One region of the Stutzerimonas sp. CXK-1 genome, then DNA from elsewhere that is predicted to be linked to it. Evidence: predicted binding sites of a transcription regulator. Region 1 holds the regulator's gene; each other region holds the start of a gene.
What was found. The regulator FliA, encoded in region 1, starts transcription of late flagellar genes. The targets are predictions, from matches to a motif close to CTAAAGTTTNNNNNNNNNNNGCCGNTAA.
Positions count from the first base shown of each region.

Region 1 (7,259 bases):
CGACTCGGAAAGGATCTTGTACTTGCCCTCGTTGACCGACGAGATCGCGTACATGACCACGAAGAAGGCGAACAGCAGGGTGATGAAGTCCGCGTAGGACACCAGCCAGCGTTCGTGGTTTTCGTGTTCCTCGGCAGCGCGACGGCGTGGCATGGTGATCGCCTCAGTCGATGAAGCCTTGCAGCTTCATCTCGATGGAACGCGGGTTTTCGCCTTCGGCGATGGACAGCACGCCTTCGAGCAGCATTTCACGGTAGGTCGTCTGGCGCTGCACAAGGCTCTTGAGCTTGTTGCCGATAGGCAGCAGCAACAGGTTGGCCATGCCCACCCCATAGATCGTGGCGACAAAGGCGACCGCAATGCCATTACCCAGCTGGCTCGGGTCTGCCAGGTTGCCCATGACATGGATCAGGCCCATGACCGCGCCAATGATGCCGATGGTCGGCGCATAGCCGCCCATGCTCTCGTAGACCTTCGCGGCACGCAGGTCACGTGCCTCCTGCGTGTACAGATCGACCTCCAACACGCCGCGGATGACTTCCGGTTCCGCGCCGTCGACCAGCAGCTGCAGTCCCTTGCGCGCAAAGGGATCGGCTTCGGTTTCCGCCACCGGCTCGAGGCCGAGCAATCCTTCCTTGCGCGCGGTATTGCTCCAGCCGGTCACCTGGGAAATGCCGCCGATCATGTCGATCCGCGGCGGAAAGAAGATCCAGCCGACCATGCTCACCGCGCGCATGAACACCGCCACCGGGGTTTGCAGCAGGACCGCGCCGAGCGTGCCGCCGATCACGATCAGTGCCGCTGGCCCGTTGAGCAACGCCGAGACATGCCCCCCTTCGAGAAAATTGCCACCGACGATGGCAACAAACGCGAGGGTCAGCCCGATAAGGCTGAGCACATCCATCTAGAGAACCGCCTTCATCTAGATGCAGGCCTCGGACAGATGGCGCCCGATGTCGTCGAGGCCGTACACGGCATCGCTGAGGTTCGCCTTGACGATGGCCATCGGCATGCCATAGATCACGCAGCTTGCCTCATCCTGCGCCCAGACCTGGCTGCCGCTCTGCTTGAGCAGGCGCGCTCCCTCACGACCATCGGCGCCCATGCCGGTCAGCACCACGGCCAGAACCTTGTCGTGATAGGCCTTGGCGGCCGAGCCGAAGGTCACGTCCACGCAGGGTTTGTAATTCAGCCGCTCGTCGCCGGGCAGGATGCGCACACAGCCACGCCCATCGACCATCATCTGCTTGCCGCCTGGCGCCAGCAACGCGAGCCCCGGACGCAGCAGGTCACCGTCTTCGGCTTCCTTGACGCGAATCTTGCAGAGCTTGTCGAGGCGATCGGCGAACGCCTTGGTGAAGGCCGCCGGCATATGCTGGATCAGCACGATCGGGGCCGGGAAGCTGGACGGCAACTGAGTCAACACGCGCTGCAGCGCCACCGGCCCACCCGTCGAAGTTCCAATGGCAACCAGCTTGTAGGCCTTGCGCTTCGGGCTCGCGGCAGTCGCGCCCGGCGCAGCGCTGGCGCTGCGCGCCGGGCTTGCGGCAGACGTAGAAAAACTCGAGCTGCGCGCAGCCGGCATCGGCGCAGCATGGCTGGAGTGGGCCAGGCCGCTGTAGCGCCGATTGCTGCGCGAGACGGTGTGCACCTTCTCGCAGAGCAGCTGCTTGACCTTTTCCGGGTTGCGCGAGATGTCCTCGAAGTTCTTCGGCAGGTAGTCGACGGCGCCGGCATCCAGCGCATCGAGCGTGACGCGCGCGCCCTCGTGCGTCAGCGAGGAGAACATCAGGACCGGCGTCGGACAACGCTGCATGATCTGACGTACCGCGGTGATGCCGTCCATCATCGGCATCTCGTAATCCATGGTGATGACGTCGGGCTTGAGTGCCATCGTCTGGTCGATGGCTTCACGGCCGTTGTTCGCGGTGCCGACGACCTGAATTGCGGGGTCCGATGAGAGGATTTCGGTGACGCGCCGGCGAAAGAAGCCGGAGTCGTCCACCACCAGGACCTTGACTGCCATAAACACTCCTAGCGGCGGTGGTCCGCAGACCCCCGCCCTACTGATCAGGCCCTACGCGCGTAGCGCTTGAGCATGCTGGGAACATCGAGGATGAGCGCAATGCGTCCGTCGCCGGTAATCGTGGCGCCGGACATGCCAGGCGTGCCCTGCAGCATCTTGCCCAGCGGCTTGATCACCACCTCCTCCTGCCCGACGAGCTGGTCGACGACAAAACCGATGCTCTGGTTGCCGACGCTGAGAATGACGACATGCCCCTCGCCCTGCTCCTCGTCCGCCGCCCCGTGCACCAGCCAACGCTTGAGGTAGAACAGCGGCAGCGCCTTGTCCCGGACGATGATGACTTCCTGGCCATCGACCACGTTGGTACGCGACAGGTCGAGGTGGAAGATCTCGTTGACGTTGACCAGCGGGAAGGCGAATGCCTGGTTGCCAAGCATGACCATCAGCGTGGGCATGATCGCCAGCGTCAGCGGCACCTTGATCACGACCTTCGAGCCCTGCCCCTTGGTCGAGAAGACGTTCACCGTGCCATTGAGCTGGGAAATCTTGGTCTTCACCACGTCCATGCCGACCCCGCGGCCGGACACATCGGAAATCTCGGTCTTGGTCGAGAAGCCCGGGGCGAAGATCAGGTTGTAGCATTCCAGATCGCTCAGGCGATCGGCGGCATCCTTGTCCAGCATGCCCTTTTCGACAGCTTTGGCGCGCAGGACATTGGCGTCCATTCCCTTGCCGTCGTCGGTGATCATCAGCAGGATGTGGTCACCCTCCTGCTCGGCGGACAACACTACCCGGCCGGTGCGCGGCTTGCCTGCGGCTTCGCGATCCTCGGGAGTCTCGATGCCGTGGTCGACCGCGTTGCGCACCAGGTGCACGAGCGGATCGGCCAGCGCTTCGACCAGGTTCTTGTCGAGGTCGGTCTCTTCACCGACCAGCTCGAGGTTGATCTCTTTCTTCAGGCTGCGCGCCAGGTCGCGGACCAGGCGCGGGAAGCGACCGAATACCTTCTTGATCGGCTGCATGCGCGTCTTCATCACCGCGCTCTGCAGATCGGCCGTCACCACGTCGAGATTGGACACGGCCTTGGCCATGGCTTCGTCGCCACTGCTGGCACCCAGGCGTACCAGGCGGTTACGCACCAGCACCAGCTCGCCGACCATGTTCATGATTTCGTCCAGGCGTGCGGTATCGACCCGCACGGTGGTTTCCGCTTCGCTGGCCGGTTTCTCCGCCGTGGCGCTCGCCGCGGCAGGCGTGCCACGGGCTGGTGCCTCGGCGCGTGTCGGAGCAGCCGCCGGCGCCTTGGCCGCCGCCGGCTTGGTGGCTTTTTCCGCGGGCTTGGCCGGTGCCGCTGGCGGCGTCGCCTCGGCGGCGCTGGAACTCGCGCTGGCAGGCTCGAACTTGCCCTTGCCGTGCAGCTGATCGAGCAGCGCCTCGAATTCGTCGTCGGTGATGTGCTCGCCGCCGGTGGCTTCGCTCGCGGCTGCAACCGGTTGTTCGACCGGCTTGCCTGGCTGCGCGGCCGGCTTTTCAGCGTCCGGGGCGAACTGCCCCTTGCCATGCAGCTGGTCGAGCAACGCTTCGAATTCGTCGTCGGTGATCTCGTCGGATGCCGGCTCGGGGGCTGCGGCAGCGGGCGCCGTGCCAGCCGGCGCGGCCTCGGAAGCGCCACTGAAGCTGCCCTTGCCGTGCAGCTGGTCGAGCAGCGCTTCGAATTCGTCGTCAGTGATCTCATCAGGAGCTGCGCCCGACTCGGCCGTCGGCTCGGCCGCCGGCGCCTGGATCGCATCGAGCAGCTGCTCGTACTCGTTATCTACCGAGTCCTCGGCAGCCGCTACGACCGGCTCGGGAGCAGGTTCGGCCGCCGGTGCGGCCTCTTCGGCGCCTGCCGGCTCGGCCAGCCGCGACAGCGCGGCCAGCAGCTCGGGCGATGCCGGGGTCGGCTCGACGCGCTCGCGGACCTGATTGAACATGGCGTTGACCGAGTCCAGGGCCTGCAGCACTACGTCCATCAGCTCGGAATCTACGCGGCGCTCGCCCTTGCGTAGCGTATCGAAGACGTTTTCGGCAACGTGGCAGCACTCGACCAGCTCGTGCAGCTGCAGAAAGCCTGCGCCGCCCTTGACGGTGTGGAACCCGCGAAAGATCGCATTGAGCAGGGCCATGTCATCGGGGCTGCTTTCCAGCTCCACCAGCTGCTCAGACAATAATTCGAGAATCTCGCCGGCCTCTACCAGGAAGTCCTGGAGAATTTCTTCATCGGCGTCGAAGCTCATATTCCTGTTCCCCTAAAAACCCAGGCTCGAAAGCAGATCATCCACGTCGTCCTGTCCCGACACGACGTCCTCACGCTTATCGGCATGCATCTGCGGACCTTCACCGTTGGACGGTGATTTTTCTTGTTTTTTCTTCTCTTGCTCGGCGCGCATGGCATCGCGGTCATGCTGGATGCCTGCAACACGGTCCACCTGGCCCGCCATCAAGACGAGATTGAGCAGGTTGCTTTCGAGCTCGGTGATCAGTCGGGTGACGCGCTTGATGACCTGTCCGGTCAGATCCTGGAAGTCCTGGGCAAGCATGATTTCGCTCAGGTTCTGCGACAACAGGCTGCCGTCGTTCATGCTGCGCTTGAGGTACTGGTCGATGCGCTTGACCAGGCTGCGGAACTGGTCGGCGTCCATTTCGCGGCGCATGAAGCGCTGCCAGTCCGCCGTCAGGCTCTGGGCCTCGTAGCTCACGTAGTTGACCAGCGGCGCGGACTCCTCCACCAGGTCCATGGTGCGATTGGCGGCCTTCTCGGTCATTTCCACGACATAGGAGAGCCGGTCGGTGGCATCGGTGATCGGTGACGGATCGCCGCCAGTGGCACAGGTATCCATCTCGAGCTTGACGATGGCGTTGTGCAGCTCGCGGGTGAGCTTGCCGACTTCCTGATAAAGGCTGTGGTTGCGCGCCTGGCTGAGCTCATTGAACATCTGCGTCGCTTCGTCGAAACGACCCTGCTGCAGGCTTTCAATCAACTTGGGGGCGTTGGCCTTCAGAGTCGCTTCGAACTCTGCCAGGCTTTGATCTGCTTGCGTCATAGTGCCCTCGCGGCGTTGCTGCTTCAGCCGTTGACGCGCTCGAAGATCTTCTCGATCTTTTCCTTGAGCACCTGGGCGGTGAAGGGCTTGACCACATAGCCGTTGACCCCGGCCTGGGCCGCTTCGATGATCTGATCGCGCTTGGCTTCAGCGGTGACCATCAGTACCGGCAGATGCTTGAGGCGCTCATCGGCACGCACCTGGCGCAGCAGGTCGATGCCGCTCATGCCGGGCATGTTCCAGTCAGTCACCAGAAAATCGAAACTGCCGCTCTTGAGCATCGGCAAGGCCGTGGTGCCGTCGTCGGCCTCGGCCGTATTGGTGAACCCCAGATCACGCAAGAGGTTCTTGATGATGCGTCTCATCGTCGAGAAGTCATCGACGATGAGGATTTTCATGTTCTTGTCCAAGTCGACCTCCGTAATTCCAAAATCTCGGCAACCGAGCACGTCTCGCAGCAATACAGTCGATCAGGCGGCACGCCACTCGCCAAGGCGCGCCCGCAGACGCGCGGCACACTGGCTATGCAGCTGGCTTACGCGCGATTCGCTGACGCCCAGCACTTGACCGATTTCTTTCAAATTCAGCTCTTCGTCGTAATACAGCGACAGCACCAGCTTTTCCCGCTCGGGCAGATTGGCGATGGCATCGGCCAGGGCCTGCTGAAAACGCTCGTCTTCGAGGTCGCGGAAGGGTTCCGGGTGCGCGCTGCCGGCATCCTCGTTCAGTTCGCCGTGCTCGCCTTCCTGCAGCAGATCGTCGAAGCTGAAAAGCCGGCTGCCAAGCGTATCGCCCAGAATCCCGTAGTACTCGTCGAGGCTCAACTTAAGTTCGGCCGCAACCTCGTGATCTTTAGCGTCACGCCCGGTTCTGGCTTCGATGCCGCGGATCGCCTCGCTGACCATGCGCGAGTTGCGGTGCACCGAACGGGGCGCCCAGTCGCCCTTGCGCACCTCGTCGAGCATGGTGCCGCGGATGCGGATGCCGGCGTAGGTTTCAAAGCTGGCGCCCTTGCCCGAGTCGTATTTCTTTGCCGCTTCCAGCAGCCCGATCATCCCTGCCTGGATGAGGTCGTCGACCTGCACGCTCGCCGGAAGGCGGGCCAGCAGGTGGTAGGCGATGCGCTTGACCAGCGGGGCGTACTGATCGATCAGGCGATATTGCGCATCCTTTTCGTGTGCCTTGCTGTAATACATAGCGGATCCGGCAGTTTTCATTCGTGGTTCCCGGCAGTGCCTGGATTGATCAGTCGCTCGACGAAGAACTCCAGGTGCCCACGCGGGGTGGCAGGCAATGGCCAGGTATCGACCTTCTGCGCAATGGCCTTGAACGCCAGCGAGGACTTCGCCCGAGGATAGGCATCGTAGACGGCGCGCTGCTTCTGCACGGCCTTGCGCACCGACTCATCGTAGGGAATCGCGCCGACATATTGCAGCGCGACATCGAGAAATCGCTCGGTGACCTTGGTCAGCTTGGCGAACAGGTTGCGGCCTTCCTGCGGCGCGTGGGCCATGTTGGCCAGCACACGGAAGCGGCTGATGCCGTAGTCGCGATTGAGCAGCTTGATCAGCGCATAGGCGTCGGTGATGGACGTCGGCTCATCGGTGACCACCAACAAGACTTCCTGGGCGGCACGCACGAAGCTCACCACGGCATCGCCGATACCGGCGGCGGTGTCGATGATCAGCACATCGAGCTCATCGCCCAGCTCGCTGAAGGCCTGGATCAGACCGGCATGCTGCAGGGTCGAGAGCTGGACCATGCTCTGGGTACCGGAGGCGGCCGGCACGATGCGGATGCCGCCTGGCCCCTGGATGAGCACGTCACGCAGGTCGCACTCACCGGCGATCACATCGGCCAGCGTGCGTTTGCTGGTCAAACCCAGCAGCACATCGACGTTGGCCAGGCCGAGGTCGGCGTCGAGCAATACGACGCGGCGACCGAGATCGGCCAGGGCCAGTGCCAGATTGACCGACACATTGGTCTTGCCGACGCCACCTTTGCCGCCGGTCACCGCAATCACCTGTACGGGATGCATACCCATCTTCAAACGCCCATATGTAGCAGGCCCAAGGGGCCGACGATGCGCCTTGCGGACGCATCAGGTTTATTCGATTGCCAGCGCGCGCTCAACCCGCCCGCCGCGACGA
Region 1 is NZ_CM173217.1:2,569,110-2,576,368, forward strand. It holds gene motD (flagellar motor protein MotD) at 1-153, opposite strand, end outside; gene AC0KXH_RS12025 (flagellar motor protein) at 164-904, opposite strand; gene AC0KXH_RS12030 (protein-glutamate methylesterase/protein-glutamine glutaminase) at 923-2,026, opposite strand; gene AC0KXH_RS12035 (chemotaxis protein CheA) at 2,071-4,302, opposite strand; gene AC0KXH_RS12040 (protein phosphatase CheZ) at 4,315-5,109, opposite strand; gene AC0KXH_RS12045 (chemotaxis response regulator CheY) at 5,133-5,507, opposite strand; gene fliA (RNA polymerase sigma factor FliA) at 5,580-6,305, opposite strand; gene fleN (flagellar synthesis regulator FleN) at 6,323-7,153, opposite strand; gene flhF (flagellar biosynthesis GTPase FlhF) at 7,239-7,259, opposite strand, start outside.

Region 2 (7,259 bases), 640 kb from region 1:
GATAAGACGTCCTGGCATCGAGCCGATATAGGTGCGCCGATGGCCGCGAATCTCGGCCTCGTCACGCACACCACCCAGGGCCATGCGAACGAACTTGCGATTGGTCGAACGAGCGATCGACTCGGCCAGCGAGGTCTTACCCACCCCAGGCGGGCCGACCAGGCACAGGACCGGCCCCTTCAGTTTCTTGACGCGCTTCTGCACAGCGAGATATTCGAGGATGCGATCCTTGACCTCTTCGAGGCCATAATGGTCAGCGTCGAGCACCTGCTCGGCCTTGGCCAGATCGAGACGCACCTTGCTCGCAGCCTTCCAGGGCACATTGACCAACCAGTCGATGTACGTCCGCACCACAGTGGCTTCCGCGGACATTGGCGACATCTGCTTGAGCTTGTTGAGTTCGGCTTGCGCCTTGGCGTAGGCGTCCTTGCTCAGCCCCGCGTTCTCGATGCGCTTTTTCAGGTCATCGATCTCGTTGTGGCCCTCGTCGAGGTCACCGAGCTCCTTCTGGATCGCCTTCATCTGCTCGTTGAGGTAGTACTCGCGCTGGCTACGCTCCATCTGCTTCTTGACGCGCCCGCGGATACGCTTCTCGACTTGCAGCAGGTCTATTTCCGCGTCCAGCAGAGCCAAGACATGCTCTACCCGCGCCGGCAGCTCGGTGACCTCGAGAATTTCCTGCTTCTGCTCGATCTTCAAGGCCATATGGGCGGCCATGGTGTCGACCAGACGCGACGGATCTTCGATTCCGGTCAGCGAGGAAAGCACTTCGGCCGGTACCTTTTTACCCAATTGCACATACTGTTCGAATTGACTGAGCAGGCTGCGGGTGAAGACTTCCGCCTCGCGCTCATCGACTTCCGCCTCTTCAATGAGGCTGACCTTGGCACGGCAGTGTTCCTCAACCTCGAAAAAGCTTTCGATTGCACCGCGCTGCTCGCCCTCGACCAACACCTTTACGGTGCCGTCAGGCAATTTCAGTAACTGCAATACGGTAGCGACCGTACCGACGCGATACAGGGCGTCTTCGGCTGGATCGTCGTCGGCCGGGTTCCGTTGCGCCACGAGCAGGATCTGCTTGTCGCCGGCCATGGCGGACTCCAGAGCCTCGATGGACTTCTCGCGGCCCACGAAAAGCGGAATGACCATATGCGGATAAACCACGACATCGCGCAGGGGCAAGAGGGGCAGTTCGACGATTGTCTTCATAATTCAGCTCTACGACGGCCTTGCGGCGGTAAACGGACGGGCGCACCCATGAAAACTAAGATGGGGGCACGCCCGTTAAAAAACAAGAAGGCAATAAATGCAAAGGGGCCCGAGGGCCCCTTCGCTCTTTACGCCTCAGGCGCAGCCTTGGCAGGCGGCTCGCTGTTCTCGTAGATCAGCAAGGGCTTGGACGTGCCCTCGATCACACTCTCATCGATGACAACCTTGCTGACATCCTTCTGAGACGGAATCTCGTACATGGTATCCAGCAATACGCCCTCGAGAATCGAACGCAAACCACGCGCACCCGTCTTGCGCTCCAAAGCCCGCGCTGCGATGGCCTTGAGCGCGTCCGTGCGGAATTCCAGCTCAACCCCCTCGAGTTCGAACAGCTTGGCATACTGCTTGGTCAGCGCATTCTTCGGCTCGGTGAGAATCTGAATCAGGGCCGGTTCGTCGAGTTCGTCCAGCGTCGCGATCACCGGTAGGCGACCGACGAACTCCGGGATCAGGCCGAACTTGACCAGATCGTCAGGCTCAACTGCACGAAGCGCTTCTCCGACCTTCTTGCCCGGGTCCTTGCTGCGCACCTCGGCACTGAAGCCTATCCCGCCCTGCGTGGAGCGCGCCTGGATGACCTTCTCCAATCCGGCGAAGGCGCCGCCACAGATGAACAGGATGTTGCGCGTGTCCACCTGCAGAAACTCCTGCTGTGGATGCTTGCGCCCTCCTTGCGGAGGAACGGAGGCCACGGTTCCCTCGATCAACTTGAGCAGCGCCTGCTGCACCCCCTCGCCCGACACGTCGCGAGTGATCGAAGGGTTATCCGACTTGCGCGAGATCTTGTCTATCTCATCGATGTAGACAATGCCCATCTGAGCCTTCTCGACATCGTAATCGCACTTCTGCAGCAGCTTCTGAATGATGTTCTCGACGTCCTCGCCCACGTAACCGGCCTCGGTCAGCGTCGTGGCATCGGCGATCGTGAACGGCACGTTGAGCAGGCGTGCCAGCGTCTCCGCGAGCAGGGTCTTGCCCGAACCGGTCGGGCCGATCAGCAAGATGTTGCTCTTGCCCAGTTCGACCTCTTCCTTACGGTCACGCTGGTTGAGCCGCTTGTAGTGGTTGTAGACAGCCACCGCCAGGATCTTCTTGGCACGCTCCTGACCAATGACGTACTGGTCGAGAATGCCGCTGATTTCCTTAGGCGCAGGGAGCTTGTGCGAGCTGCTCTCGGCCTGTGCTTCCTGGACCTCTTCACGAATGATGTCATTGCACAGGTCGACGCACTCGTCGCAGATGAAAACGGAGGGACCGGCAATCAACTTGCGCACTTCATGCTGGCTTTTGCCACAGAAGGAGCAATAAAGCAGTTTGCCGGAATCCTCGCCGTTGCGGGTATCAGTCATTCGATCGATCCAATCGGGAAAGCTTGGAAAAAGAAGATGAAGGCAATCGTGGGCTTTTTCAAGCCCAAGGGAAGGCCGTCGAACCGACGGCCATGCAGATCAGACCGCCAGCTGACGGTGGGTCAGGACCTGATCGATCAGGCCGTACTTCACGGCCTCGTCACCGCTCATGAAATTGTCACGATCGGTGTCACGCGCAATGACGTCGATGGGCTGCCCGGTATGCTGAGCCAGCACTTTGTTCAGCCTCTCGCGGATCGTCAGGATCTCGCGCGCGTGGATTTCGATGTCCGACGCCTGCCCCTGGAATCCGCCCAGTGGCTGGTGAATCATCATGCGCGAGTGAGGCAGGCAGTAACGCTTGCCCGCTGCGCCGCCGGCGAGCAGCAGTGCACCCATGCTGCAGGCCTGACCGATACAGATGGTCGAGACATCAGGCTTGATGAACTGCATGGTGTCGTAGATGGACATGCCTGCTGTCACCGATCCGCCGGGGGAATTGATGTACAGGTGGATGTCCTTCTCCGGGTTTTCCGCCTCGAGAAAAAGCAGCTGAGCGACAATGAGGTTGGCCATGTAGTCCTCGACCTGCCCCACCATGAAAATCACCCGCTCCTTGAGAAGTCGGGAATAGATGTCATAGGCGCGTTCGCCACGAGCGGACTGCTCGATAACCATCGGGACCAGACCACCTGCGGCCTGAACATCCGGAGCCTGCATGAAAGAATTGCGGGACATGTTCCAACGATACTCCCTATGTCATGCCTCAAACACATAAGCCAGCACGAGGCTGGCTTATGTTTGTGCACTCGAGAAAATGGAAGAGATCAGGCGGCTTGCGGGGCTTCCGCAGGCTTGACCGCTTCTTCATAGGACACCGTCTTGTCGGTGACCTTGGCCTGCTGCAGAACAGTATCTACAACTTGCTCTTCGAGCACAACCGAACGCACTTCGTTCAACTGCTCAGCGTTCTTGTAGTACCAGGCCACCACCTGCTCGGGCTCCTGATAGGCCGAGGCCATTTCCTCGATCAGTTCGCGAACGCGATTCTCGTCCGGCTTGAGCTCTTTCTGCTTGACCACTTCAGCCACGATCAGACCCAGCAGCACGCGACGCTTGGCCTGCTCCGCAAAAAGTTCAGCCGGCAGCTGATCGGGCTTGATGTTGCCACCGAACTGCTGGACGGCCTGGACGCGCAGACGATTCACTTCGTTATCGATCAGCGCCTTGGGCACTTCGATCGGATTGTTGGCCACCAGGCCTTCCATCACTTGGTTCTTCACCTTGTTCTTGATGGCCTGGCGCAGCTCACGCTCCATGTTCTTCTTCACTTCGGCACGGAAGCCTTCAAGCCCGCCTTCCTGCACACCGAACTGAGCGAAGAATTCGTCGTTCAGCTCCGGCAACTGAGCAGCCGCCACACTGTTGACCGTCACGGTGAACTCAGCGGTCTTGCCGGCCAGATCGAGGTTCTGGTAATCCTCAGGGAAAGTCGGGTTGATGACGCGCTCTTCACCCGCCTTCGCGCCCACCAGAGCGTCCTCGAAGCCAGGAATCATGCGACCGGAGCCCAGCACCAGCTGAGTCCCTTTGGCGGAGCCGCCTGCGAACGCTTCGCCATCGATCTTGCCCACGAAATCGATATTCACCTGATCGCCGTTCTCGGCAGCGCGGTCAGTCGTTTCGTAACGGGTGTTCTGCTTGCGCAGGATGTCCAGCATATTGTCGACGTCGGCATCGGTGACGTCCGCCTGCAGGCGCTCGACCTCGATCTTGTCCAGACCGGCGACCTCGAACTCCGGAAACACCTCGAAGGTAGCAACATACTCAAGATCCTTGCCCTTCTCGAACACCTTGGGCTCGACGGACGGAGCGCCGGCCGGATTCAGCTTCTCGGCGACGATGGCTTCGTAGAAGGTCGCCTGAATGAGGTCTCCGAGGATTTCCTGACGCGCAGCGGCTTCATAGCGCTGGCGGATGACGCTCATCGGCACCTTGCCGGGACGGAAGCCTGGGATCTTGGCACGACTGGCGGTCTGTTGCAGACGCTTGTTGACTTCGGTCTCGATGCGCTCGACCGGCACGCCAATGGTCATGCGGCGCTCAAGAGCGGAGGTGCTTTCAACAGAAACTTGCATGGATTTTCCTCGTTGCACAGACATAAGCCGGGCGTTCCGGCCCCAGAATGGGCAAGCATTCTAGTGGCTCGATAGACAGAAGTCACCCCGGCAGAATGAGCCGCCCCGAACGCAGCAGCCGCATGCCGCACACGGCTTGGCTGAGCAATCCGGGCGGCCTGGAAGCGGCCGAACAGGCATATCCGTGCGAGCGTAGAGCGGCGGTTGCCCCAAAACGAAACATGAAAAAGCCCCGCCTATCTGGCAGGGCTTCTGCTACACGAAAAGGCCCGCATGGTCAGTCAGCCTTGAGCGGTGCTCCAATCGATGATGCCGAACTGCCAGGTCGCAAGAATCACGATGCCGAAGACGATCCGGTACCAGGCGAATGTGGCATAGCTGTGATTGCCGATGAACTTGAGCAGAGCCCGGACGGCGAGCATCGCGAACACGAACGATGTGACGAAACCGATTGCAAATACGGGCAGATCGGACGGCTGGAACAGATCGCGATACTTGTAGCCGGAATAAACCGCCGCTCCGACCATTGTCGGCATGGCCAGGAAGAACGAGAACTCGGTTGCCGCCTTGCGGGACAGGCCAAATAGCAAGCCTCCGATGATGGTCGAGCCGGAACGGGATGTGCCCGGTACCAGCGCCAGGCACTGCGCGAAACCCACCTTCAATGCCAGCTTCCAGTTCATGTCGTCGACAGTCTCGGCCTGGACGCTGTGGTCGCGTCGCTCAGCCCAGAGCATGATCACCCCACCGATGACCAGTGCCGTGGCGACGGTGATGGGGTTGAACAGGTATTCGTGGATCAGGTCGGCGAATGCGACCCCCAGCACAGCCGCGGGAATGAAGGCCACCAGCAGGTTGAGCGTGAAATTCTGAGCCGGACGTTCCTTGGGCAACCCAACTATCACGCCCAGCACCCTGTCTCGATACTGCCAGACGACCGCGAGAATCGCGGCCAGCTGGATGATGATATTGAAAGCAATCGCCCGCTCGCCGCCAAAACCGATCAGGTCGGCAACGATGATCTGGTGGCCAGTGCTGGAGATTGGAAGAAATTCAGTGATGCCTTCTACGACACCGAGTATCAGCGCTTGTACCGCAAGCCAAAGATCCATCTATTCCCCATCAGCGATGAAGCCCATCGCACTCGAAAACAACAAAAGGAAGGCGCCTAGCGCTTGGCCAGGCCGCTGATCTGACCGACGGCGGACAAGTTAATTCCACCCTCGACTTTAGTGGGGGCTCATTTTTAGCCAGGGGCAGCCGAAAAGCTATTGGGAGTTTGCAAACGGCCTGCTCGAAGAAGCGCCTCCGGATACACCCGATTCCGGAAAGGTCGGCCGTTGCCATTACAAGAAATCGAAAGCTGCACTGGGAGTAACCAAATGAATCTGTTGCGCAAGTACCCCATCAGTAAAAGGCTTTGGCTCATACCCGTCGTCGCGACGCTGATGCTCTTCGTGTTGGGCATGCTCATGATCCAGCAGGTTCGCGAGGACCTCTACAAGGGCAAGCAGGAGATGACCCGAAACGTGGTGGAAACAGCCGCGGGTATCTTCGACCACTACCATCGCCTGGAAACCGGCGGCCAGATGACGACCGAACAGGCACAGCGCGCTGCACTGGAACAGGTCCGTACACTGCGCTACCGCCAGAGCGACTATTTCTGGATCAATGATCTGGGGCCGACCATGATCATGCATCCGATGCAGCCCAAGCTCGACGGGCAGAACCTCTCCGGCATCAAGGACCCGAACGGCAAAGCGTTATTCAACGAAATGGTTGCGGTCGCCAAGCGCAACGGCGCAGGCACCGTTGACTATATGTGGGCCAAACCTGGCGAAGAACAGCCGGTTCCCAAGGTTTCGTATGTCCAATTGTTCAAGCCATGGGGCTGGATCATCGGTTCAGGCATCTACGTTGACGATGTCGAAGCGGAGTTCCGCAACTACCTGACGCGCTTCTCCATCATCGGCCTCGCTATCGCCGCGCTGATGGCTGTGCTGGTGGCCATCCTCATCCGCAGCATCACGGCGCCTCTGCGCAATTCCATGGCAGCAATGGCCAACATCGCCAGTGGCGAAGCGGATCTTACTCATGAGCTGGATGTCTCCGGCAGTGACGAGCTGACCGCCCTTGGCCGGGATTTCAACGCATTCACGCGCAAGTTGCGCAGCGTCATCGGCCAACTGCTCGAAACCGCCGAGTCACTGGCTCAGTCTTCGCGCACGCTGGGCAGCGTGTCCCGCGAGGCCTATGAGCAAAGCCAGCAACAACTGCAGCAGATGGAGCTGGTCGCCACAGCCATCAACGAAGTCACCTATGCAGTGCAGGAAGTAGCCAAGAACGCCGAGCACGCTTCCAACGAAGTCGGCGACGCCGAGGGCCAGGCCGGGCATGGCCAGCAGAATATCGAGACCAGCCTGCAACAGATCGATCAGCTGTCTTCGACCATCGCGCAGGCAGTCGAGGTCATTCAGTCGCTGGCCGACGAAACCAGCAAGAT
Region 2 is NZ_CM173217.1:1,924,358-1,931,616, reverse strand. It holds gene lon (endopeptidase La) at 1-1,209, opposite strand, end outside; gene clpX (ATP-dependent Clp protease ATP-binding subunit ClpX) at 1,338-2,618, opposite strand; gene clpP (ATP-dependent Clp endopeptidase proteolytic subunit ClpP) at 2,718-3,356, opposite strand; gene tig (trigger factor) at 3,446-4,756, opposite strand; gene AC0KXH_RS09105 (undecaprenyl-diphosphate phosphatase) at 5,038-5,868, opposite strand; gene AC0KXH_RS09100 (methyl-accepting chemotaxis protein) at 6,139-7,259, shown strand, end outside.
Region 2: AC0KXH_RS09100 (methyl-accepting chemotaxis protein) is a predicted target of FliA. The motif match lies at 5,996-6,023, and genes of this name have one in related genera.

Region 3 (7,259 bases), 380 kb from region 1:
TCGGTGAACATCGCCGACATCGACGCCGAGCTGGCCAAGGTGCGCGAGCAGATCGACGAGCGTATCCGCACCATGGTCAGCAGCACCCTGGCCCTCGCCGCGATCATGCTCGTGCTGCTCGGCGTGGCCGGGCTGGCGCTGAGCAACTCGATCCTGCGGCCGCTGCAGCGGATGAAGGACAACCTCGACGACATCGCCGCCGGCGACGGCGACCTGACGCATCGGCTGAACATTGACAGCCGCGACGAGATCGGCGCGCTGGCCGCCTCGTTCAACCGCTTCGTCGACAAGATCCACGGCATGGTGCGGCAAATGGTCGACGTCACCGGCGAGCTGACCGGGGTGGTCGGTGAGATGGCCGCGCAGGCACAGCGCTCCGATGCCGCCATGGCCCAGCAGCGCCATGAAACCGAGCAGGTCGCCACGGCGATTCACGAAATGTCCGCCGCCGCCCAGGAAGTCGCGCAGAGCGCGCAGAACGCAGCCGATGCTGCGCGCCAGACCGACGCCGAAGGCCAGCAGGCGCGCGAGGTGGTGGAACTGAGCATTCAGCGCATCCATGCGCTGGTCGAGGACATCCATCGCAGCGGCCTGAGCATGGACAACCTGCGCCAGGACGTGGACGCCATCGTCGGCGTGCTCGGCGTGATCCGCTCGATCGCCGACCAGACCAACCTGCTGGCGCTCAACGCGGCGATCGAGGCGGCGCGTGCCGGTGAGGCCGGGCGCGGTTTCGCCGTGGTCGCCGACGAGGTTCGCGCGCTGGCCAGTCGCACCCAGCAGAGCACCGCGGAGATCCAAGGCATGATCGATCGCCTGCAGCAGGGCACCGCTGGCGCTGTTCAGGCGATGCAACGCTCCAGCGAAGCCGGCCACAGCAGCAGCGAGCAGGCCAACCGCACCGGCGTGTCGCTCGACGCCATGGCCGCGCTGATCGCCACCATCAACGCGATGAACGCGCAGATTGCCAGCGCCGCCGAGGAGCAGACCTCGGTGTCCGAGGAGATCAGCCGCAGCGTGCATCAGATCGCCGTGTCGGTCGACGAGGTGGCCGATCAGGCCCAGCAGGGCGCGCGTACCGCCAGCCACCTGGAAGCGCTTGGCCAACGCCTCGGTGGGCTGGCCCGTCAGTTCCGCATCTGAACGGGCCGTGCGCTCAGGCGCCCCGGCGGTTTACAGGCGGAAGCGCCCGACCAGCTGATTGAGCCCGGTCGCCAGCCGGGCCAGCTCGTCGCTGGCCGCCGAGGTCTGCTGGGCGCCGGTCGCGCTCTGCTCGGACACATCGCGGATGGCGACCAGGTTGCGATCGACCTCGCGGGCGACCTGGGCCTGCTCTTCCGCTGCGCTGGCGATCACCAGATTCATCTCGTTGATCTGCCCGACCCGCTCGGCGATCAGCGCCAGCGCCTGGTCGGCCTCGCCGGCCAGCGTCTGGCTGCGCCCGGCGAACTCGCTGCTCTGCTCCATCTCGCGCACCGAATCGGCCGTCGCGCTCTGGATCGCGCCAATCATCCGCTCGATTTCCTGGGTCGAACTTTGCGTGCGCTGGGCAAGGTTGCGCACCTCGTCGGCGACCACGGCGAAACCGCGGCCGGCCTCCCCGGCGCGCGCCGCCTCGATCGCCGCATTGAGCGCCAGCAGGTTGGTCTGGTCGGCAATGGCACGGATCACGTCGACCACCTGGCCGATGTTGCCGGCCTCGTCGGCCAGGCGCTGCACGGTCGCGGCGGTATCGCCGAGCTTGTTGCTCAGGCGGTCGATGGTTTCCCGCGTGACGTTGACCTTGTGGCGCCCGGCTTCGGCCACCTCCTCGGCCTCACGCGAAGCGGTCGAGGTGCGGTTGGCATTGCCGGCAACCTCCTCGACCGCGGCCGACATCTCGTTGACCGCGGTGGCGGCCATCTGCACTTCCTGGTTCTGCTGGGCGATGCCCTGGGCGCTGTGCTCGGTCACTGCGTGCAGCTCGTCGGCCGCCGATGCCAGCTGAGTCGCCGAGCCCTGGATGTCCTGCAGCGTTTCGCGCAGCCGGTGCTGCATCTGCCGGATCGACTGCTGAACCTCGGTGATCTCGTCGCGCCCACGGCACTCGATGGTGCGGCTCAGGTCGCCGGCCGCCACCTGCGCGGCGGCCTGCTTGAGCGCCTGCAACGGGCGGCCGATGCTGCGTATCAGCAACAGCGAACACAATGCGCCACCGACCAACAGTGCGCCCAGCAGGCCGATGAAGAAAGCTCGGTTGCGCTCGTACAGCGCCAGGGCGCGCTCGTACTCGCCGCGGGCCTCGCCGAGCTGCAGGTCGATCAGTTCGCTGAACGCCTCCGACAGCGGGTCGATCAGCGGATACAGGTCATTCATGACAAACACCGCAAGGCGCTTCTCGCTGTGCCGATCGAGAGTGCGCTCGAGCCCGTCCAGTGGCTTTTCGGTCGCCGCCTTGAGGCTCTCGATGCGTGTCGCCAGCGCGCGCTCCTCCGGCAGCAGGCGGGTCTGCAGGTAGGCCTGCCACAGCCGGCGGATCTCGGCGCGCGCCTGGCGCACGTCGTCGCGCGCCTGGGCGTAAGTGATCATGCCGCTGCGCGCCTTGTGGCTGGCATCGACGATCTTCACTGCGTAGAGGTCGGCAATCAGCTTGATGTCGCGCAGCGGCACCACGCGATCGAGGTAAACGGTGTTCAGTCCGTTCAGGCTGCGCTGCTGCGCGCTCAGGCCGGTGATGCCGACGACCACGCAGGCCAGCAGCATCGTGCAGACAAGGATCAGGAGACGGGAGCGAATGGTCAGGCGCTGCATCATGGGTTCGTTTTCCGGGCACGGGTCAGGCAGGTGCCGGCGCATGAAAGGAGCATGCCGGCAGACCTGCCGTTTATCGGCAAGCAAGCGTCCGGCTTGAGCTCGTCGCCGTGCAAAAGGCCGTCGCAGAGCGCTTTCAGCGCGTGGAGGCGGGATACCCTGCAGCCGGCGCGCGCCCCTGGCCGGCCGCCTCTGCTAGCGAGGCGCTGCCAACAGCGGCCCCTGCGCGGTGCCGGCTACCGAACTCAGCAGCGGCGGATGACCGGACGGTCATGCCCGGCCGGCCTGCGGCAATCTGCTGTTTCGGCTTTGTGCGCCAGTACGCATGCGGATCGGGGACGAGTGGTAATTTCGCGCCCCCATTTCCAGCAAGGGAAGCGTCTCGTGAAGTCATCCATGAAAACCGCCGTCCTGGCCCTCGGTCTGACCTGCGCCTCGCTGGCCGTCGCCGATAGCGAGCTGTCCTCGGCCGTAGCCAGTTTTTCCGAAGACAACAAGCGCCTGGAAGCCGCCCTGGGCCAGGAGCTGACAGCCGAGCGGCTAAAGGAAATCTACGAGATCAGTTATCGCCTGCAGGGGTCGCTGAGCACCATCAACATGCGCATGGACGAGCTGGCCGACACCCTGGAAGAGCTGCATATCGAATCCGAATCGGCGAACGCCGAGGCGGTCAGCGAATACGGCGCCAGCTATCTCGAGGTCGCCCGCAGCGTCATTCGCTGAGCGCCTCCAGCCCCGTAGCGGCGCTCAGCGCGCGAGCGGACGGATGTCGAAGCCGATGTCGTTCTCGCTGGTGATGCGGTAGTCCAGCACCTGCCCGGCAACGACCTCGGCCAGCACCTCGCGGCGCAGGCGCCCCTTCGAACACAGGGTGTCGTCCAGCGGGTCGGTGCCGATGCCGACGACATGCCGCCCGGCCGGCACCTGAAAGCGGGCCCGTTCGCCGACGTGAATGCGCGCCGCCAGCTCACGGTCGATCAGCACGGCGATGTAGCAGCCGCCGCCGCGCAATCCGAAATCCCGCGTCACCACGATCTCGCCCGCACCCTCCTGCGCCTGCTGATACGCCAGCAGGCGCTCCGCCGGGACCGCCGAGATGTCCTCCGGCTCCGGCGCCCAGGACGAACAGCCCGCCGTGGCGAGCAGGATCAGGAACAGGACGCTCAGGCGCATGCGGACTCCCTTCGTAAAGCGCGGCCGATTGCCGCTTCGCTGAACCGACGATAGCAGGCCGGCGGCGGGTTGCCGAGCCAACCGCTACCCGGGCAGGTTGGTGTAGTCGTCGGCGGTCATGTCCGGGTCGTCGGGGCGTACCTCGGGCTCGTTCTCGTCGTACAGCCGCTCCGGATTCGGCGTGCCCTCGACCTGGTCGTCGCGTACGCCTTCTTCGGGTTGCGGCTCGTGGGTGTGTTCCTCGTTCATGCGCGTCTCCGCCGGTAGGTGAGTTCATGCATTGGAGGCGGCAGCTCAGCCGGCGTTCGCCAAGCGCGGCGGCCGACGGTCCGATGCCGGTGGTGTTTGCACCGCAACGCCGGCTCCACCACACTGCGGCAAATCCCTGCCGAAGTGGAGTCACCATGGCCGCGCTCGATCCAAAGGTCCAAGCAGCAATCGTTCAAGATCCGCAGGCACTGGATTGCACGCTCTATCGCCCCGATGAGCGCAACCCCGACGAGGAACTCGACCTCGGCGATGCCCGCGTGGTCATCACCGGGCCCTTCCAGGCACCTGCCGAGTGGGATGCACGCGACCGCGAGGAGTATTTCGACGGCAGCGCCGAAGAAGCCTTCGTGGTCGCCGAGATCGCCTGCGTGGCCAGCAACGATTCGGGTCGCGCATTTCGCCCCGAGCCGGGTGACTACGCCGCGGTGATGGAAACCCCGGCCCAGGTCGCGATGTTCTTCGTCTACGACTGCCTCGACCATGCGGCCGGCCGCTACGTGCTGATCCGCGACGAAGCGACCGACCTGGCCGACTGACCCGCTGCGAACGCAACCGGCGACAGGCAGGTCTGCAGTCAGGCTGTCGTCGGTTCAGAGGAATACCCGCTCATGCCCAGCCCCTGGCAATCCCCGGTAACCCGGATGAAGCTCGTGGCCGGTGGCCTGCTGCTGCTCGCCGCACTGCTCTACGTACTGGCCACCGCCTTGCACAACGAACACCCGGCATGGGGCTACCTAGCCTCGTTCGCCGAAGCAGCGATGGTCGGCGCGATCGCCGACTGGTTCGCCGTCACCGCGCTGTTTCGCCGCCCGCTGGGGCTGCCGATTCCGCACACCGCGATCATCCCGCGCAACAAGGCGCGCATTGGCCGCAACCTGGCCGAGTTCATCACCACCCACTTTCTCGCCACCCCGCTGGTGCTGGCCAAGCTGCGCGAACTCGATATCGCCACGCGCCTGGCCGACTGGCTGCGGCATCCGGCCAATGCCGACGCGGTTGGCCGCCAACTCACCGGCATGGCGCGCTTCGCCGTCGGCGCGCTGCACGACGAGCGCGTACAGGCCTTTGCCCGCGACAAGCTCATCGACCGCCTGCGCAAGGCCGATGTCGCACCGCTGCTGGCCCAGGCGCTGGCCATCCTCACCGCACAGGGTCGGCATCAGGCGCTGCTCGACGAGATGCTCGTGCGCCTGGATTCGATCATGCGCGACGAGGACACCCGTGCGCTGATCGCCGACACCATCACCCGCGAAGTGCGCACCCTGCGCTACCTGGGGCTGGGCAAGTCGGTCGGCGGCTGGTCGGCGAACAAGCTGGTCGACGGGCTTTCCGGGCTGCTCGCCGAGATCGCCGAAGACCCCGAGCACCTGGTGCGCCAGCGCTTCGACGAGCACGTCGGCGAGTACATCGATCGCCTGCGGCATGACCCCGAGTACGCGCTGAAGGTCGAGCGCATTCTCGCCCTGCTGCTCGACCATCCGGCCACCGGCGACTATTTCCGCAGCCTCTGGCAGGACCTGGTCGCCTGGCTCGAGGCCGACCTGGCGAGCGACGCCTCGCGCATCGGCGGGCGCATCGTCGGGTTGACCCGCGGGCTCGGCGACGCGCTGGCCAGCGACCCGGCCATGCGCGGCTGGATCAACGAACAGCTCAGCGACGCCGCCCCATCATTGCTGGAGCGTTATCGCGGCCAGATCGGGCGCTACATCGCCGAACGCGTGGAGAACTGGGAGAGCGCCGAACTGGTCGAGCAGATGGAACGCAGCGTCGGCAAGGACCTGCAGTTCATCCGCATCAACGGCACCCTGGTCGGCGGCCTCGTCGGGCTCGCCCTGCATGCGCTGACCCAGCTCGCCAGCGGCTGATCAGCCGGCGTCACGCACCGGGTCACCGGCCTCCGTCCGCACTTCGACCAGCGCCGCCGGCTTGCCGACCAGCTGCCAGCGGCGGTTGGCCAGTGCCTCGGCATCGCGCGGATCGTGCGTCACACAGAGCATGGCCATGCCCGGCCGGGCATCGAGCACCGCGGCGATCAAGGCGCGCAGCTCCTGCACCCGCGGTGCGTCCAGCGAGGCAAAGGGCTCGTCGAGCAGGAGCAGATCCGGCTCCACCGCCAGACAACGCGCCAGCGCCGCCCGCCGGGCCATGCCCAGCGACAGCTGGTCGGGCAGCTTGTCGGCGCAGCCCTGCAGGCCGACCTGGGCGAGCAAGGCGTCGATGCGCGCCGGTGCGGCACCAACCAGCGCCAGGTTCTGGCGCAAGGTGCGCCAGGGCAACAGGCGATGCTCCTGGAACAGATAGCCGATCCGCAGCCCGGCCTGACGTCGGATCATCGAAGCCGGCAGGCTGCGATCCAGCCCGGCAATGGCGTTGAGCAGGGTGGTCTTGCCGACACCGGAGCTGCCCAAGAGGCAGATCCGGTCGCCCGGGCGGATGCGCGCCTGGAGCCGGCCGAGAATCGGGTGCCCGGCGCCCTGCCCGTCGATCGCCAGCTCAAGCATGCGCCACCCCGGCCTCGCGCCAGCGCGTGGCGCGCCGCTCCACCGGCTGCAGCACGAGCCATTCGATCGCCTGCACCACGGCGATGAAGGCCAGGCTCCAGGCCAGAATCGCCGCCACATCGAATACCTGGAAAGCCATGTGCAGCTGGAAACCGACCCCATCGGAACGGCCGAGCAGTTCGACCACCAGCACGATCTTCCAGATCAGCGCCAACCCGCTGCGGGTCGCCGCCATCCAGTAGGGAAACAGTTGCGGCAGCCAGACATGCACCAGCCGGCGCCAGCGCCCGAAGCCATAGACATCGGCCATCTGCTCCAGCCGCGGGTCCAGCGCACGCGCGCCTTCGCGCAGGGTCACGGCCACGTTCGGCACCTTGTTCACCACCACGGCGAGCACCGCGGCGGCCTCGACCAGGCCGAACCAGACGTAGAGCAGGATGATGGTGACCAGCGCCGGCAGGTTGAGAAACAGCACCAGCAGCGGATCGCAGAAGGCATTGAACAGCCGCGACCGCCCCATGCCGA
Region 3 is NZ_CM173217.1:2,949,589-2,956,847, forward strand. It holds gene AC0KXH_RS13970 (methyl-accepting chemotaxis protein) at 1-1,143, shown strand, start outside; gene AC0KXH_RS13975 (methyl-accepting chemotaxis protein) at 1,174-2,793, opposite strand; gene AC0KXH_RS13980 (DUF6746 family protein) at 3,187-3,513, shown strand; gene AC0KXH_RS13985 (3-isopropylmalate dehydratase) at 3,538-3,963, opposite strand; gene AC0KXH_RS13990 (hypothetical protein) at 4,048-4,212, opposite strand; gene AC0KXH_RS13995 (hypothetical protein) at 4,368-4,769, shown strand; gene AC0KXH_RS14000 (DUF445 domain-containing protein) at 4,842-6,098, shown strand; gene AC0KXH_RS14005 (ATP-binding cassette domain-containing protein) at 6,099-6,734, opposite strand; gene AC0KXH_RS14010 (ABC transporter permease) at 6,727-7,259, opposite strand, start outside.
Region 3: AC0KXH_RS13975 (methyl-accepting chemotaxis protein) is a predicted target of FliA. The motif match lies at 2,864-2,891, and genes of this name have one in related genera.

Region 4 (7,259 bases), 520 kb from region 1:
CTCGCCGTTCGAGCTGCTCGTCGCGGTGATTCTGTCGGCGCAGGCTACCGATGTAGGCGTGAACAAGGCCACGGCCCGGCTGTTCCCGGTCGCCAATACTCCCGAAGCGATCCATGCACTCGGTGTCGAGGGCCTGGAGCCGTACATCAAGACAATCGGGCTTTACCGCAGCAAGGCCAAGAACGTCATCGAGACCTGCCGCATCCTCGTCGAACAGCACGGCGGCCAGGTTCCCGACAACCGCGAAGCGCTCGAAGCGCTGCCGGGCGTCGGCCGCAAGACCGCCAACGTGGTACTGAACACGGCATTCCGCCAGCTGACCATGGCGGTCGATACGCACATCTTCCGCGTCGCGAACCGGACCAACATCGCGCCGGGCAAGAATGTACTGGAGGTCGAGCGCAAGCTGCTCAAGGTCGTGCCCAAGGAGTATCTGCTCGATGCCCATCACTGGCTGATCCTGCATGGCCGTTACGTCTGCAAGGCCCGCCGCCCGCAGTGTGGCAGCTGCAGGATCGAAGACCTGTGCGAGTACAAGCACAAGACCTCCGACGATTGAGCCGCAACGAAAAAACCGTGCGTCTCGATTGAAAAAATCTTTTTTACGGCCTCCAGGTTTGCCGCTATAAGGTGCGCCAAAGCGCCCCATCGCCTTGGAGTGAACACGTGTCCGAAAAAGAAGATATCCAGATCGAAGACGACTTCATCGCCGAAGAGGACGATGACAGTAGCGAGGCTCCGGTCGAGGTCGCCAAGACCAACCTGACCAAGCGCCGCATCATCGACAACCTGCTCGAAGAGCGCCGCCTGCAAAAACAGCTCAACGACTTCGACTTCGATCTCTGATCGCGCAATGGCCCCGCTAACGGGGCCATCACGTCTCAATCCGCCCGCTGCGGCGACAGCAATTCGATCTTGTAGCCGTCCGGGTCTTCGACGAAGGCCAGGATGCTCGAGCCGTGCTTCATCGGCCCCGGCTCACGGGTGATCTTGCCGCCGCGGGCGCGAATGTCGTCGCAGGCCTTGTAGACATCCTCAACTTCCAGGGCGATGTGTCCGTAACCGCTCCCCAGGTCATAGGTATCCACGCCCCAGTTGTAGGTCAGCTCGATCACACTGTTGTGCGCCTCGTCACCGTAGCCGACAAACGCCAGGGTGAACTGGCCGTCCGGGTAGTCCTTGCGGCGCAGCAGGGTCATGCCCAGCACTTCGGTATAGAAGGCGATGGATCGGTCCATGTCGCCGACACGCAGCATGGTATGCAGCAGTCTCATCAGGATTCTCCTCTGTTTTCAGAGCACGGAAAGCATGACCCCGGCTCGTGGCCGGGGTCATGGTCAGGCTAGCGGTTACCAGCTTATCAGAGCGGACTGCGGCCCTTGCCCGCCGCGATGCGCATGCGCAGCGCGTTGAGCTTGATGAAGCCGCCGGCATCGGCCTGGTCGTAGGCACCTGCATCGTCTTCGAAGGTGGCAATGTTGGCGTCGAACAGCGAGTCATCCGACTTGCGGCCGACGACGATGACGTTGCCCTTGTACAGCTTCAGGCGTACCACGCCGTTCACGTTCACCTGCGAGGCGTCGATCATCTGCTGCAGCATCAGCCGCTCGGGGCTCCACCAGTAGCCGTTGTAGATCAGGCTGGCGTACTTGGGCATCAGTTCGTCTTTCAGGTGCGCCACTTCGCGGTCGAGGGTGATCGACTCGATCGCACGGTGGGCCTTGAGCATGATGGTGCCGCCGGGCGTCTCGTAGCAGCCGCGCGACTTCATGCCCACGTAGCGGTTCTCGACGATGTCCAGGCGACCGATACCGTTCTCGCCGCCGATGCGGTTCAGTTCGGTCAGCACCTGGGCCGGGGTCATGTCCTTGCCGTCGATGGCAACGATGTCACCGGCGCGGTAGGTCAGCTCAATGTAGGAGGGGCTATCCGGCGCGGATTCCGGGGACTTGGTCCAGCGCCACATGTCCTCTTCATGCTCGGTCCAGGTGTCTTCCAACACGCCGCCCTCGTAGGAGATGTGCAGCAGGTTGGCGTCCATGGAGTACGGCGACTTCTTCTTGCCGTGGCGCTCGATCGGGATGGCATGCTTTTCGGCGTAGTCCATCAGCTTCTCGCGCGAGAGCAGGTCCCACTCGCGCCAGGGCGCGATGACCTTGACGCCCGGCTTCAGCGCATAGGCACCCAGCTCGAAGCGCACCTGGTCGTTGCCCTTGCCGGTGGCGCCGTGGGAGATGGCGTCGGCGCCGGTCTCGTTGGCGATCTCGATCAGGCGCTTGGCGATCAGCGGACGGGCGATCGAGGTACCCAGCAGGTACTCGCCTTCGTAAACGGTGTTGGCACGGAACATCGGGAAAACGAAGTCACGCACGAACTCTTCGCGCAGGTCGTCAATGTAGATTTCCTTGACGCCCAGGGCCTGTGCCTTGGCGCGAGCCGGCTCGACCTCTTCGCCCTGCCCCAGGTCGGCAGTGAAGGTCACTACCTCGCAGTTGTAGGTGTCCTGCAGCCACTTGAGGATCACCGAGGTGTCCAGGCCACCGGAATAGGCCAGAACCACCTTCTTAACGTCCGCCATGCCATCAGCTCCACGGTGTTGTACGAAAAGCCCATGATTCTACGCCTGGCGGCCGGGCTTTTACAGGGGCTCAGCTGGTCGGGCTGGCCGCCGTGGCCGTCGCCGGCACCGCCGCCTCGCGCTCCAGGCGAACGGCCACACGGCGATTCTGCGCGCGATTACGCGCGTTGCTGTTCGGTACCAGCGGGTAACGCTCGCCATGGAAGCGCAACGTGATCTGCTCTTCCTTCACGCCGTTGGCGATCAGGTATTCCTGCACCGCCAGGGCTCGGCGCCGCGAAAGATCACGATTGGTCAGGCGGTTACCGCTGTTGTCGGAGTGCCCATCCAGAAGGACACGGTTGACGCTCGGATCGGCCCGCAGGTAGGCCAGGACCCGATCCAGCTGAGCGCGGCCGGCTGGCTCCAGCGCGACGCCACCACTGGGAAAAGGCACACGGGTCTGCCGCACCTGATCGAAATTGACCGGCAGCAACTTCGCCGTGCAGACGCGATATTCCTCATAGGCCTTGGCAAAGCGCGCCGGCAATAGGCGCACCTCCAGCGGATCGCCACCGTAAGAAGTACGATGGCGCACCACCGGACTGCGACCTTCCAGGAGCCCTGTCAACAGTCGCCCCGCCTGTGCCTGGGAGCTGTTGAAGGGGATATCGCCACCGCGAACGGCAACGGATCCCAGGTTGATATCGCTGCGTGTCGGCTGCCAGGGAGCTGCGGCCGCGAGCAGCGTTGCCGTACCGTTGTCGAGCCAGCGCTGCGGCGATTGCAAGCGAAACACCGCCTGCTCACCCGCGCGGCGGACGAACTCACCCTGCCCGAAGCCGGCGACCGGCTGGATCAGCCGACACTCGAACTGGTCGCCCTCCACGCGCCATTCCACCCGTTCCAGACGCGTCTGGAAGGTGATGGCACTGGCAGGGGTCGCCAGCAGGCAGAACAACAGGACAGGACGCAGGCGCACGGCGAGCTCCGCTGAATGGACAGTTACCTCGGAGATATCGGGCCCCACGGGGGAAACTTGAGCCGCCCCGTGCCACTGGCGAGGCAGCCGCTCCACGCCTCGCCATCGCACGACGTGCCGTGCCGTGCCAATTCCGGTAGCATGCGGGCACGTTTGACCGGCCTGGAAGATAGCTGCATGAGCGACCGAATTACCCTGCTGCGCCCCGACGACTGGCATATCCATTTGCGCGACGGCGCGGCCCTTCCGCATACGGTCGGCGATGCGGCCAGGCAGTTCGCTCGCGCCATCGTCATGCCCAACCTGGTGCCGCCAGTTCGCAATGCGGACGAGGCCCAGGCCTATCGGCAGCGCATCCTGGCGGCGCGCCCCGATGGCAGCCGCTTCGAGCCGCTGATGGTGCTCTACCTCACCGACAATACCCAACCGGATGAGATCCGCCAGGCCCGCGCCAGCGGTTTCGTTCATGCTGCCAAGCTCTATCCTGCCGGGGCGACCACCAACTCCGCCTCTGGCGTGACCAGCCTCGACAACATCTTTCCGGTGCTGGAGACGATGGCCGAGGTCGGCCTGCCGCTGCTGGTCCACGGCGAGGTCACTCGCAGCGAAGTCGATATCTTCGACCGGGAAAAGCGCTTCATCGACGAGCAGCTCTGCCACGTCACCGCGCGCTTCCCGACCCTCAAGGTGGTGTTCGAGCACATCACCACAGGTGACGCCGTGCAGTTCGTCGAGGCTGCCGGCAGCAATGTGGGCGCGACCATCACCGCCCATCACTTGCTATACAACCGCAACCACATGCTGGTCGGCGGTATTCGTCCGCACTTCTTCTGCCTGCCCATTCTCAAGCGCAACCTGCACCAGGAGGCGCTGCTCGACGCAGCCACCAGTGGCAACGCGAAGTTCTTCCTCGGCACCGACTCGGCGCCCCATGCGCAACATGCCAAGGAGGCAGCCTGCGGCTGCGCCGGCTGCTATACCGCGTATGCGGCGATCGAGCTCTACGCCGAAGCCTTCGAACAGCGCAATGCACTGGACAAGCTCGAAGCCTTTGCGGCCCATCACGGCGCAGACTTCTACGGACTGCCGCGTAACACGGAGCAGATCACACTGGTACGCGAGGACTGGCAGATGCCGGCGAGCCTGCCGTTCGGTGAGCAACAGGTGATTCCGCTGCGGGCGGGCGAAACCTTGCGCTGGCGCCTGGAGGGCTCGCGATGAGCGACGAAAGCTTCGATGACGAACTGGACGGCAACCTGCCCGGCAAGCCTCGCTCGCCAATGGCGCGCCGTTTTCGCGGCTTCCTGCCCGTAGTGGTGGATGTGGAATGTGGCGGCTTCAACTGCGCCACCGATGCCCTGTTGGAGATCGCCGCGGTACCTATCGCAATGGACGAACAGGGCCTGCTCTACCCGCAGGAGACGCTGTTCTATCGGGTCGAGCCGTTCGAAGGTGCCAACATTGAGGCGGCTGCACTGGAGTTCACCGGCATCAAGCTCGACCACCCGTTGCGCATGGCGGTGCCTGAATCCCAGGCGCTTGGCGACATATTCCGCCACGTCCGCAAGGCAGTGAAGTCGGCAGGCTGCAAGCGCGCCATTCTCGTTGGGCACAACAGCAGTTTCGATCTCGGCTTTCTCAACGCCGCTATCGGCCGTTGCGATCTGAAGCGCAATCCATTCCACCCCTTTTCCAGCTTCGACACCGCCACCCTCGCCGGTCTCGCCTACGGCCAGACGGTGCTGGCCAAGGCCTGTCAGGCGGCAGGTATCGAGTTCGACGGCCGAGAAGCGCATTCGGCGCGCTACGATACCGAGAAGACCGCCGAGCTGTTCTGCGGCATCGTCAACCGCTGGCGCGAGATGGGCGGCTGGGAAGAATTCGACGAGTAAGGGACCGGGGTCGCGCGGCTGATCGCCCCCGCAACGCAAAAGGCCCATCGTTCGATGGGCCTTTTCGTTTTCGCCGAAGCTCAGCGATTAAAGCGGCTTGCCGCGGTTACCATGCGCACCGACAAACGCCTGGACGGCAGCCAACTCGTTGGGCAGAACGGTGCAACGCTCACCGCGCTCGAACAGGTCCGCCAGGTGCGCCGGCAGCGACAGCGCCTTGCCGACTCCGGCCTTCTCCACCGCCTCCGGGAATTTCACCGGATGAGCGGTGCCGAGCACCACCATCGGCGTGCTCAGGCTGCGACGACATTCGCGCGCCGCACGCACGCCGATGGCGGTATGCGGGTCAAGCAGCTCGCCGGTGTCACGGAACACGTCCGCGATGGTGGCGCAGGTCTGCTCGTCGTCAACGGCAAGCGAATCGAACAGCTTGCGCGCCTCGGTCCAGCGATCCTCCTCGACCGAAAGCTTGCCGCTGCCCTTGAAGCCATCGAGCAACTCGGCGACGACCTTGCCGTTGCGTCCATGCAGATCGAACAGCAGGCGCTCGAAGTTGGACGACACCATGATGTCCATCGAGGGCGACAGCGACGGGTGCAGGGTGTCCTTGTCGTAGCGGTTGCCGGACATGAAGCGATGCAGGATGTCGTTGCGGTTGGTCGCCACGATCAGCTGGCTGACCGGCAGCCCCATGTTGCGCGCCAGGTAGCCGGCGAAGATGTCGCCAAAATTGCCGGTTGGCACCGAGAAGGCCACCGAACGCGCCGGAGCGCCGAGCTGCAGCGCCGCATGAAAGTAGTAAACGATCTGGGCCATGATCCGCGCCCAGTTGATCGAATTCACTGCGACGAGGCGGGTGCCCTTGAGGAAACTCTGGTCGGCGAAGCTTGCCTTGACCATCTCCTGGCAGTCATCGAAGTTGCCCTCGATGGCGATGTTGTGGATGTTGTCCCCGGCGATGGTGGTCATCTGCCGGCGCTGCACTTCCGACACGCGGTTATGCGGATGCAGGATGAAGATGTCCACGTTCTCGCAGCGACGGCAGCCCTCGATGGCCGCCGAGCCGGTATCCCCGGAGGTCGCACCCATGATCACCACGCGCTCGCCGCGCTTGGCCAGCACGTAATCGAGTAGCCGCCCGAGCAACTGCAACGCGAAATCCTTGAACGCCAGGGTGGGACCATGGAACAGCTCGAGCACCCACTCGTTGCCATTGAGCTGGCGCAGGGGCGCTACGGCGGCGTGGGCGAAGACGCCGTCGGCGCCCGCCGCGTAGGTGTCGGCGAGAATCTGCTTGAAATCCGCATCCGGAATGCTCTCGGCAACGAACGGGCGCATCACCTTGAAGGCCAACTCGTGATAAGGCAGACCGGCCCAGGAGGCGATCTCCTCGATGGTGAAGTGCGGTAGGTTCTCCGGTACGTAGAGACCACCGTCACTGGCCAGCCCGGCGAGCAGGACATCTTCGAAGTTCAGGGCCGGTGCCTGCCCACGGGTGCTGATGTAGCGCATTGTTCAAACCTTTGGTTGAGCCCGTGCGACAGGAGCCTGACGCCGACGGCTGCTGTCTTAGTTGAGCTGTTCCACGCGGATACGGACGACCTTGCCCACCACGTCTTCGAGGTGTTCCAGCGCGGCGATCGCATCGTCGATTCGCTGCTCGACCACGCGATGGGTGACCAGAATCACTGGCACCAGGCCATCTTGCTCCTCGGCCTCTTTCTGCATGATCGATTCGATGTTGATGCCGCGCTCGGAAAGAATGGTCGCCACCTGCGCCAGCACGCCCGGATGGTCCTTGGCCTGGATGCGCAGATAGTAGGCACTC
Region 4 is NZ_CM173217.1:3,086,993-3,094,251, forward strand. It holds gene nth (endonuclease III) at 1-559, shown strand, start outside; gene AC0KXH_RS14660 (PA3496 family putative envelope integrity protein) at 667-846, shown strand; gene gloA (lactoylglutathione lyase) at 882-1,274, opposite strand; gene AC0KXH_RS14670 (argininosuccinate synthase) at 1,361-2,578, opposite strand; gene AC0KXH_RS14675 (flagellar protein MotY) at 2,649-3,539, opposite strand; gene pyrC (dihydroorotase) at 3,717-4,760, shown strand; gene rnt (ribonuclease T) at 4,757-5,431, shown strand; gene thrC (threonine synthase) at 5,519-6,943, opposite strand; gene AC0KXH_RS14695 (homoserine dehydrogenase) at 7,001-7,259, opposite strand, start outside.
Region 4: AC0KXH_RS14675 (flagellar protein MotY) is a predicted target of FliA. The motif match lies at 3,574-3,601, and genes of this name have one in related genera.